Roseimicrobium gellanilyticum: one gene and its partner. Each later gene encodes a partner of the first gene's protein in a complex. Links are inferred from orthologs where the notes say so. Each region holds a gene or a part of one and is shown on either strand. Other genes may lie near its edges.

What was found. Proteins that work in one complex are often made in the same cells at the same time.
Region 2: the proteins of DES53_RS13645 (region 1) and dapF are in contact, whole or in part, in a solved structure (PDB 5YGU), measured with the Escherichia coli proteins. The link is inferred for Roseimicrobium gellanilyticum from one-to-one orthologs.

The regions. Positions count from the first base shown.
Region 1 is NZ_QNRR01000004.1:279,609-287,611, reverse strand. The notes cover bases 947-3,713. They hold DES53_RS13645 (RNA pyrophosphohydrolase), read right to left. Parts: upstream 2,717-3,713; coding sequence 2,177-2,716; downstream 947-2,176. Other genes in these bases: DES53_RS13635 (Gfo/Idh/MocA family protein), read right to left, coding at 3,711-3,713; DES53_RS13640 (HAD family hydrolase), read left to right, coding at 2,899-3,555; DES53_RS13650 (SulP family inorganic anion transporter), read right to left, coding at 947-2,079. In the rest of the region: more of DES53_RS13650, read right to left, coding at 208-946; more of DES53_RS13635, read right to left, coding at 3,714-4,763; DES53_RS13630 (DUF7133 domain-containing protein), read right to left, coding at 5,297-8,003. UniProt on the Escherichia coli protein: Master regulator of 5'-end-dependent mRNA decay.
Region 2 is NZ_QNRR01000004.1:538,496-541,473, forward strand. It holds dapF (diaminopimelate epimerase), read right to left. Parts: upstream 1,909-2,978; coding sequence 1,093-1,908; downstream 1-1,092. Other genes in the region: dapA (4-hydroxy-tetrahydrodipicolinate synthase), read right to left, coding at 1-725; DES53_RS14690 (hypothetical protein), read right to left, coding at 816-1,085; trpA (tryptophan synthase subunit alpha), read right to left, coding at 1,928-2,728. UniProt on the Escherichia coli protein: Involved in the succinylase branch of the L-lysine biosynthesis and in the biosynthesis of the pentapeptide incorporated in the peptidoglycan moiety. Catalyzes the stereoinversion of LL-2,6-diaminopimelate (L,L-DAP) to meso-diaminopimelate (meso-DAP).

The sequences.
Region 1 (8,003 bases):
CAAAAAGATAGTGGTCTTTTTTCCAACGTTATATGGTCACCATAAATGCACCATTGGCACATAAACATTTCTGTATTTAAGGTGAACTTCCATAAAGCGAGCGCGCGGCACTGAGCATTTATGCAGGGCGCATGCCTGCCATTGCAAAAGCATGCTCCGCCACATTGCGATTCGCCCACGCAACCCTCTCAGCCACACTCCAGTGCACTACTTCGCGCCTTCGTCCTTCTTCGAATGCCGCGGATCGTAGTAGATGTGCACGTCCGCCTCCTTCGCACCGATGATCTCCTGGGCGCGTTTCAGTGCATTTCGCGTGGAGATATTCGGATTCTGCGCGCTGCCCATGAAGAAGTTTTCGCGACCGATGTCCTTGAGCACGCCGCTGTCGCGCAGCACGCGGTACACGTCCTTACCAGCACCGCTGATAATCAGGTCGCGCCCCGCTTTGCGCATGGTCTGCACCAGTTCCTCCAGGGCCATCACGCTCGTGGCATCGAGGTGGCGGGCATTCTTCAAGCGCAGGATGATGATGCGCAGGTTCGGGTCGGAGCAGGTGCGCTGAATCTGCGTCCGGAAGAGTTCCGCCGCACCGAAGAAGAGATCCCCCTCCACGTGTACAATGGAGATGGAAGGATGCTGGCGCTGGGCATTGAGGGCGGCCTCCGCGAGATTGCCTTCCTTGTTGAACTCATACTCCACCAGCGAGGGACGCGCGGCCTTCCGCAGGTAGAGCATGATGGCCACCCCCACCCCGGTGAAGATGGCCACGTGCAGCGGCACCAGCAGGGTGGCGATGAAGGTGACCATGAACACAAACGCGTCCGACTTCGTGGCACGCAGGCAGATGCGGATCTGCCTCCGGTGAATGAGGGAGATCGCGATGCAGATCACCAGCGTGGCGAGAGCCGCCTTCGGCAGATACACGATGAGCGGGCCGAGGGTGAGTGCACCGGTGAGGCATACAGCACCACCCACCAGGCTGGAAACAGCGGTGCGCGCACCGCTTTCAAAGTTCAACGCAGATCGCGTGAGGCTGCCACTGGCTGGCATGCCGGCGAGGTAGGCACAGGCGAGGTTTGCCGCGCCGAGGCTGAGCATGTCCTGATTGCCATCCACGCGGTAGTTGCCGCGGCTGGCGAGGGTCTTGGCCATGATGCTGTTCTCCAGATTCGCCACGAAGGCGATACCGAGGGCCAGGCCAAAGAGCTGGGCGAACTGGGAGGGCGCCTCCGAGGAGAGGAAGGACGGAAACGGCGGCAGGAGATTCGCCGCGTCCAGTTCCCCACTCGCAAAGGTAGGCAGGAAAATGTTGAAGCGCTGCAGCAGCAGGCACACGAGCGGCCCGGGCAGCATGCTGATGAGGAATGCGGGCCACTTCGGCTTCCAGTGGCGCAGGGCCACATAACATCCGGCGGTAGCGAGCGCCACGAGAAGGGCCCACCAGTTTGCCGCACTCAGGTGCGTGAGGAAGTTCCACACATTGCCAAAGACATTCCCAGGCGCGGTCTCCCCCTCCTTCACCCGGGTGGCCACCCGCTCCACACCGAGGAGCAAGGGGGCCTGGTTGATCACAATCATCACAGACGCGCCGGTCACATACGCCACGATGACGCTGCGGCTGATGTACTGCGCGAGATCCGCGATGCGGAAATAGGCGCCGAGGATGAGCATGGCCCCCACCAGAAAGACCAGCATGGGCATGAGCTGCAGCTGGTCCAGGTGAGGGTATGATGCAAAATAGGAGAAGATGATGAAGGCGGAGCCATTCGTAGGCCCCAACACCGTGTGACGGGAACTGGCCAGCCACGGACCAATCAGCGCGGAGATGGCGGAGCACATCACGCCATACCGCAGCGGCAAGCCCGCCATGGAGGCGAAGGCCATGCCCTGGCAGAAGCCGAGCAGCGCCACATTGATGCCCGCGCGCACGTCCGCCTTCGCCTTCACCGTATTGTACCCCGTGAGGGTGCGCTTCAGCGGGAAGGGGTCGAGCGGGTTCTCCAGGGCAAACTTGCGCGCGGCATCCCAGATGGTCCACAATCCGTGCCAGACTTTTGCCGTGCCTGCCTGCCAGTCCAAGTGCGTCCTTTCTGAGTCAGGCCACCGTATGGGCGCCCCGGGGTTGTTGCTCGCTCTGTGGTGCCTTCACATGTCACACCATGACCTACGTCTGCACCTACTTCTCCATGCCGAAGAAGTCACGAAAGACACGGAGATACACGTCACGCTTGAAGCGCGGCACCCAGCTCATGTCGAACTTTTCCGGCCGGATCCACTTCCACTTGTCGAATTCGCGGTGGGCCGTGTTCAGATTGACGTCCGAGTCGCGGCCAAGGAAGCGGCAGAGGTAGTATACCTGCTCCTGCCCGGCGTAGACGCCGTACTTCAGCCGGCCCTTGGGGAATTCATAGCGGTAGCCACCTTTGCGGTCGAGGATTTGGATGTTCTCGGGCTTGAGGCCGATTTCCTCCTCCACCTCGCGGTAGAGGGCCTCATCCCAGCCTTCCCCCATGTCCACCCCACCCTGTGGGAACTGCCACGCGCCCTTCAATCCGGCGCGCTGGGCCACCAGGATGTTGTTCTCCATGTTCAGGATGATGGCAGCGACGTTTGGCCGGTAGAGAATGGGGGCCGACGAAGGCACACCGCGACCTGCCGTCGTTCCCTCCGAGGGAACCGGCTGCTCAACCGTCACATCTTGAGGAGGGACTGGCATGGATTGGCCTTTTAAAATTTCTTCCATTTCCAAAGATTTGCAAACTGGTTTGTCAAGAACTCTTAAGTTTCTGGCCACAACCGTTCCGACCCGTTACCAAGCACGGGTCGGGCCGGATGGATACCTTTTTTCACTTGGCAGGGGCGGTCATTTGAGCTTCGTGGAGAACGACAAACCCCACCATGAAAGCGTTCATCTTTGACCTCGACGGCACCTTGATAGATTCCCTGGCGGACATCGCGGAGGCGGTGAACCGCATGCTGGTAGAGCGTGGCTTCCCCCGGGCACCCCTTTCCGCCTTCCCCCGCTACGTCGGCGACGGCGTGCGCCCCCTCGTGGAGCGCGCCCTCCCCCCGGAGGCCTTGGACAAGGTGGACATCGATGCCTGTGTGGCGGACTACCAGCGCCACTACAACGACACGTGGAAGGACGCGACCGTCCCCTACACCGGGATGCGCGAGACCCTGGCCGACCTGCGCGAGCGAGGCATGAAGCTGGCCGTGCTCTCCAACAAACCCGACCACTTTACGAAGCTCTGCTGCGCCCACTTCTTCCCGGAAGCAGGATTCGAGATCGTACTCGGCGCCCGCGCCAATGTGCCCCGCAAACCCCATCCCCAAGGCGCCTTTGACATCTGCGAGGCTCTCGGCGTGATACCCGCGGATTGCGCCTATGTAGGCGACTCAGGCATCGACATGGAACTCGCTGTGAATGCCGGCATGCTCCCCGTGGGCGTGCGCTGGGGCTTCCGCGGCGAAACTGAGCTGAAGGAAAATGGCGCACGGCAAATCGTGGCGCACCCGGATGATTTGTTGTGTCTGGTGAATGGGGTGTGTTGAGGGGCAGTAGCCACTGGTCGTCAGTCATTGGGCGGGAGGGCGCGGTTGGGAACTTCCTTCCTTCTCGTCCTCGAAACTCTCAGTCTCCGAAGTTCCTCTGCGTCTCTGTGTCTCTGTGTTGAATCCAATGCAGCCTGCCACACCCAGCATTGCCATCACATCATCCCACTCGCCCTCAGCACCGTCTCCTGCACCGCGAGGTCATGCTCCGGCGTGAACTCCCACGCCTTCTCCCCGCGAATCGCTTTCGCGAAGTCCACCCAATCCGCCGCATAGCGCGGCAGGTTCTCCACCTTCACGGTCTGGATGCCCTTCTTGTACTCGCCACGCGGACGATCCAGCATGAGCCGCACCACGGGAGCCTCCAGCGGCAGAATCTCCACGGTGCCCATGTTCCCGCACACCACGAACTGACGCCGCGCGCCGCCCTGTACTTCAATCATGGAGCTGCGCACCGTGGCGGTTGCCTTGGGATAGTCCAGCACGGCAAGCATGTTGTCCGCCCAACCATCCTTTCCGCGCTGGATGTGTGGCGACACTTTCTCCGGCTTTCCCAGCAGGCGCACCACGGAGTCGATGACATGGCAGCCCAGCTCAAACATCGAGCCGCCCTTGTACGGCAACATCTCCACGCGGCCCGCGTCATCCATGAACTTGCTCATCTCCGCATGGATCACGGAAATCTCGCCCAGCCATCCCTCGCGAACAGCTTTCACCGCGAGATCGAAGCCTGAGTTGTAGCGGAACATGTAGCCCATTTTCACAAGACGCTTCTTCGTCGTCGCCGTGTCCAGGATGCGCTTGAACTGCTCCAGCGATTCCCCTGCGGGTTTGTCGAGATGCAGGTGCAGTCCAGCATTCACCACCTTCTCCGCCGTGTTCAGCAGGTCACTCACATCCGTCTCCACCGACACCGCCTGCAATCCGGTCGTATTCAGCAGTTGCTCCTCCGTGAGCCAGGGCAGCCCGGCATACGCCTTGTCCTTCTCCACCTTCTTGCGCTGTGCTTCATCAGGCTCCACGATGCCCACGACCTCGTAGTCACCACACGCACGCAACGTTTCGAGCTGGCCGGAGGCATGTGCATGCTTCGTCCCGATCTGGCCTACACGAATAGGCTTCACACTGTCGCCGGCTCCGTGGATGGATGATGAGAATGCAGAGGCTCCTGCGCCCAAGGCGAGTGTGTGAAAAGTGCGGCGGTTCATCGTGTGATGGTGACAGTGATGGATGGGGTGCAAAGGCAAACGAAGCGCGTGGGGGGGGCCTTGCGGGATTTGGTGAGATCAAACCAAGCAGCCGCGCTGGAACGAGAACGAGCACGCTCTGAGCATGAAGGTCAGGTTAGCGAAATCGAAGCGGTGCCGAAGGCCTTGGACTGCGTGCAGCCTGCTGCCGCTTTACCAAAGTGCAGCAGGCTGCACGCAGTCCAAGGACGCTTCGCGTCACAGCATCCGAATCAGTCGTGAAACATTGCGTTTCCATCCGATATCACGCAGTTTTCCCAACCTGACTCCTATGCTCTTTGCGTGAACTCATCCGCATCCTCTCAGTCTCCGAAGTTCCTCTGCGTCTCTGTGTCTCTGCGTTGAATCCAATGCAGCCCACCACACCCAGCACCCTTGCATCAACCACCCCGCATCACACCACTTACTCACAACCACAATACGCCAAAACAAAAAACGCCGCCCCGTTCCCGAGGCGGCGTTTGTGAAATGAATTCTCGTCTTCGCGTCGACGGCTACTTCTTCGCCAGCGCCTCCAGATAATCCAGAAGGCTCGCAAACTCACGCACGGTCAGGTTGTTCACCAAGCCGGGCGGCATCATGGAGATGGGGAGCTTGTCGCGCTTCGTGATGTCCTTCACCGCATAGGTGAATTCCTGCGAGGCGATGTTGCGGATCTTCACACTGTCAGCGCTCTCCAGCGTGATGAAGCCCATCTGCTGGCTGCCGTCCTTCAGGGTGAAAAGCTCTGAGGCAAAGCCCTGCGCAATGGTCTTGTTCGGGTCGATGATGTTCTGCGCGAGTTCAGGGCGCTTGTAGGTCTGGGCAATGTTCCCCAGGTACGGTCCCTTCTGCGGCTGGTCCATGCTGGTGGTGTGGCAGGCCACACACGTCGCACGCGCAAAGATTTGCTCACCGAGTGCCACATCCCCCTTGGTCTTCAACACCTGGGCAATCACATCCTCCGGCTTCAAGGTGCCGATGAGCGGCCCACTCGCAGCCGTCTTCTTCTCCAGCTTCATCGCCTTCGCAGCGTTCTGCGCCGCGGAGGCCACGGTTTTGTCTGGGTCGTCCATCGCAGCCAGCACCTTGTCCGCATACGGATTGTGCTTCAGCGAAGCCACCGCCTTGAGGATTTGCGCGCGGCGTTTCACATCATGCTGCCAGCCGGCATCAAGCGCCTTGCCGGAGAGTTCGCGGGACTCAGGGCTGCCGCTGGTGCGGGCACTGAGATTGAGCAGAGCCATGTCAGCCCACTGTGCCGTCGGCGTGCCGACCTTCTCCGCTTCCACTTCAAGAAGCTGGTGATGGTTCTCCAGCTTCGGGGAGTTCAGGAAGGCATTGCGCGCAGCTTCCTGTTCCTTGCCTGCGCCCTGGGCCTTGGCCAGTGTCACCAGTGCGGTGAGGGAAGCCTTCGCACCATCCGCGCTGTCCGTCTTCGCAAGTGCGGCAATGGCTTGGGAAAGCACCGTCGCACTGCTCGACTCATTCTGCGCGGCAGCCACGAGGAGCGGCACACCGGCAGCAGGGATATTCTCCGCGGCAGCGAGCTGGCCAACGGCATCCGGGATGAGCTTGGCATCGTTCTTCGCCAGCGTGAGGATGCGCTCCAGCGCTTCATTGAACTGGATGCGGTTGCGATTCAACTCGCTCACGAGGAAGGAAGATTCTTCCGGCGTGGCTTTGCTCAGCACCTCCTTGATGGCAGCAGCCACCTTCGGAGTCTCACCCCAGGCTTCGGGCTGGTAATACGGTCCGCGTGTATCGGGACGGGTACCCCACGAGTCCCCCTTCCACTCGCCTTCATGGAAATGCAGACGGCACAGGGCGGAGAGGAGCAGCTTGCGAGGCTCGCTCGCGGTCGTTTCGTTGATGCGCTTGATCAGGCCATCCACCACGGCGGGCTCATGCATCTTCTGCAATGCGCGAGTGGCATTGAGCTTCACCTGCGCGGTGCTATCGGCGCTGTCGAAGAGCGCGAAGCACACTTCATAAGCCTTGAGCTTCGCAAGCGCCTGCACAGACACATGTTGTGTCACTGCATCCCCATCACCGAAGGCGAGCTTTGCATAGTTCTCCAGCACCTCCTTGGGCCAGTCCTTCACGTTCGCCATGAAGCGCGAAAGCTCTGCCAGCCCCGCAGGGGTCTGGAAGGCCTTGGGAATGGAGAATTCCTTTCCTTTGCCCGGAGGCACCACGATACTGGCAACGTCGGCGAGACCCTTCGCCGCGATGGCAGCGAAGACGGTGTCATCGTCGGCAATGGGCTTGTTGCCCACCGTCACCATCGCCTTTGCAGGCACCTGTGTCGCTGCGAAGTAGGCGGCGGCACGCGTGGCAAGTGGTGCCTCGGTATTGTGAATATAAGCACTCAGACCCTCTTGCGCATCCGTGGGCAGGCCACGACGCACGAGTTCACGCTGCGCTTCCATGCGGCGGCGGTTGCTCGGGCTCTCCATCAGCTTCACCAGCTCCGCATCGCTGGCCTTCGTGAAGTTCGGCAGCGGCTCTGCCTTGTAGCCCTTCGGCTTCACACAGACAATGTAGCCCACGTTCGGCCCTTCCCAGTTGAAGGTCGCGCCCTTCCAGCTTGCCAGGAATACGCGGCTCATGGCATCCACATCGCCATCCGTGGGACGAGTCATCTTAATGAAGGGCTTCGGAGCTTCCGTCTCCTCATAGGTCGCGCCCTTGCGCTTCACGCTGTGGTGCCACAGGGCACCCGTGCCCCAGTCCGCGGTGAAGGGAGCGTTGTTCCACTCGCCGAACCCGGGCTCATCAATGTACACCGCACCGCAGCCCGAGCCGCCACCGTAGTCGGCCAGCGGCTGGATGGCTTCGTCATTGAAATTCTTGTACAAGCGGGGATAACCGTGATCACCGAAGCCGCCGGTGAAGTGGTGGAAGCGCACGTTCCAACCGCCACCGTCGTTGGTGTTGTCACGCGTGAAGATGTCCATGAGAGGGCTCACGGCGACTTCGAGGATGTTGCGCGTGCCCGTGGAGTACAGCGAAAGACCGGTGCCATCAGGACGCAGGCGGATGACGCCGCCGCCTCGATGCTGCAGGTGCGTGCCATCGGTGCCTTCCGCATCCATGAAACCGAAGTCACCACCGGCGATGTACAACCAGCCATCGATGCCGAGGCTGAGACCATTCGTGGTGTGGTCTGCGGGACGATCCTTGTAGCCGAACGCAATTCCCTTGATGAGTGTCTTGCGC
Region 2 (2,978 bases), 250 kb from region 1 along the record:
ATGCTGAAGAGCGGGTTGAACTTCGCGTGGATGGCCTGGGCCTCGGCCCACTCACCCTTCAGTGCGTGCTGCACCATGGTGCTCATCTCCTTCGGAATCAGATTGCCCGCCACGCTCACGATGCCCACGCCACCCACGCTCATGAAGGGCAGGGTCAGGGAGTCATCGCCGGAGAGGACTTCGAAATCCGCGGGGAGGAGCTGCTTCAGCACGCTCACGCGGTCGGCATTGCCACCGGCTTCCTTGATGGCGCGGATGTTCGGGCACTCCTCGGCGAGGCGCACCACGGTCTCGATGCCAATCTCGATGCCGCAGCGTCCGGGAATGCTGTAGAGCATGATGGGCAGGCTCGTATTCTTCGCGATGTCGCGGAAGTGGCGGTAGAGACCTTCCTGCGTGGGCTTGTTGTAGTAGGGTGCCACCTGCAGGGAGGCATTCGCGCCAGCGGCCTCGGCCTCTTGCGTCATCTCAATGGCCTCACGCGTGCTGTTGCTGCCGGTACCGGCAATCACGAGACCACGACCACGGGCGATGCCCACGGTGAGCTGGATCACGCGGTCATGCTCATCGTAGTCCAGGGTGGGGGACTCGCCGGTCGTGCCGCACGGCACCACGCCCTGCACGCCGCCATCGAACTGGTAGTCGATGACTTTTTTCAGCGCATCCTCATCCAGTCGGCCGTTGCGGAAAGGGGTGATGATGGCGGTATGGGTACCTGCGAACATGGGTTTGTAGTTACGTGTTTTGACGAAAGACAATTTGAGAGAGGGAATACGCCAGCGCAAGCGCGCTGGAAGCAGACGAAGAGGGTGGCCTCACGCGCGTGCGCGGTCGGCATCGAGCGATTTTCCGCAGCAGGGGCAGTACTGCACGCCCGGGCTGGCGCTGTGCATCCACGCGCCGGCGGGCTTCAGGCAGTGCACGCATTTCCCGGCGAACTTCGCCCAGAGGATGCCGCTGAAAAGCAGCACCACGCCTGTAGCTTGCAGCCATTTCAAGTCAGACAATGCCATCACTGCGATTCCGAGAATCACGACCGGCCACGCGATGCGGTGGGCCTTCTGAAGGGATTGTCTGCTGGTCATAGGAAAATCAAACCTCCACGGTGCCTTCGAAGACGAAGTCCGCCGGTCCGTGCAGGGTCACGTTCTGGTAGCCGTCGGCTGTCTTCTGGAATCCGATCTGCAGGGTATCACCACCGCGCACGAGCACGGACACCGGCGAGGTGAAGCCGTGCAGTTCATGGGCAATCAGCGCGCACGCCACCATGCCGGTGCCGCAGGCGAGCGTCTCATCCTCCACACCGCGCTCATACGTGCGGATGGAGATGCTGTTTGGCCCGGTGATTTTTACGAAGTTCGCGTTCGTGCCCTTGGGCGCAAAGGCCGTGTGGTACCGCAGGCCGGCGCCGAGGCCGCGCACATTGGTATGCTCCAGGTCTTCCACGAAGACCACCGCGTGGGGCACGCCGGTATTCACGCTGTGGACGCTGAGCTCAATGCCTTCCACGGGGAGGGTCTGGTTCAGCTTCAGGCTGTGCGGCGCACTCATGTTGATGCGCACCTGGTCGCCCAGGTAGTCCGCGGAGATCATACCCGCGAGCGTTTCAAACTTCAGGCCACCGAGCTTGTCCTCATGGAGACGGTTCACGTAGCGGGCGAAGCAGCGCGCGCCATTGCCGCACATCTCGGCCTCGCCACCGTCCGCATTGTGGTAGCGCATCTTGAAGTCGCCGCCGTCTGTGGCGGGTTCCACGAGGAGAAGGCCATCCGCTCCCACGCCGCGATGCCGGTCGCACAGGCGGGCGATCGTTTCGTTGTCGATGTGCACGGACTGAGTGCGGTTGTCGAGCATGACGAAGTCATTGCCCGCGCCGTTCATCTTCCAGAATTTGAGCGTGGTAGCCATGGGGAAAGGGGCGGTGAAGCTAGACCGACTTCACGGCATCGACAAGAGGTTTCACGAAGGCGGCGAGCCTGTCCGTGAGGGCGCTGTCGGAGCCATGTTGTTCAATGAGCTTTACGATGGCGCTGCCCACCACGACGCCGTCTGCCATGCCGGCAACCGCGCCTGCCTGCTCCGGGGTGGAAATGCCAAAGCCCACGGCCACAGGCGTTTCCGTGGTTGCCTTGATGCGGGCCACTTGGGCCTCGATGCCGGTCGCCAGGGAGGTCTGCGCGCCGGTCACCCCCTCGCGGGAGACATAATAGATGAAGCCTTCCGCCTGGGAGGTCAGGACCGGGATGCGCTCCGCCGGGGTGGTGGGCGCGATGAGGCGGATGCGCTTCAGCGCCTCGCCGCCCACGAGTTCGGCATTCACGGAGGCCTCATCCGGCGGCAGGTCCAGCAGGAGCACGCCATCCGCTCCCGCGGCTGCCGCGTCCCGGTGGAAAGCCTCGAAGCCGTAGGTGTATACCGGGTTCAGATACGTGAAGAGCACGAGCGGGATTTGCGTTTCCTCGCGCAGCTTCTTGATTGCGGCGAGCACCTTCGGCGTGGTGGTCCCAGCACGCAGGGCGCGGTCCGCCGCCATCTGGTTCACAATGCCGTCTGCCAGCGGGTCGCTGAAGGGCAGGCCAAGCTCCACGATGTCCACGCCACACTTCTCCAGGGTGAGCACGATGTCGCGCAGGGTGTCCAGGTTCGGATCTCCTGCACAGATGTAGGCCACGAAGGCCTTCTTTCCAGAGGCGCGGAGGTCAGCGAAACGTTGGTCGATGCGGTTCATGGGAGCGTGCAAAAGGGGGTGGGAGCGTTAACCGCAGGGAAGGGGGCGCGCAAAGGGATTTGAGCGAGGGCGGAAAGTTGAAACGCAAAGCAACAAAGCAGCAAAGGAATGGCCGCAAAAGTACGCAGAGGACGCAAAAAAGGTGGGGGCGGGGCGTGGTGCGCTGCAGGGATGATTCCGGTTAACCGCAAAGGGGCGGAGAGGCAAAGGACGCAGAGGAGGGAGAGGGTTTGCCGTGTTTGGTGTTTCA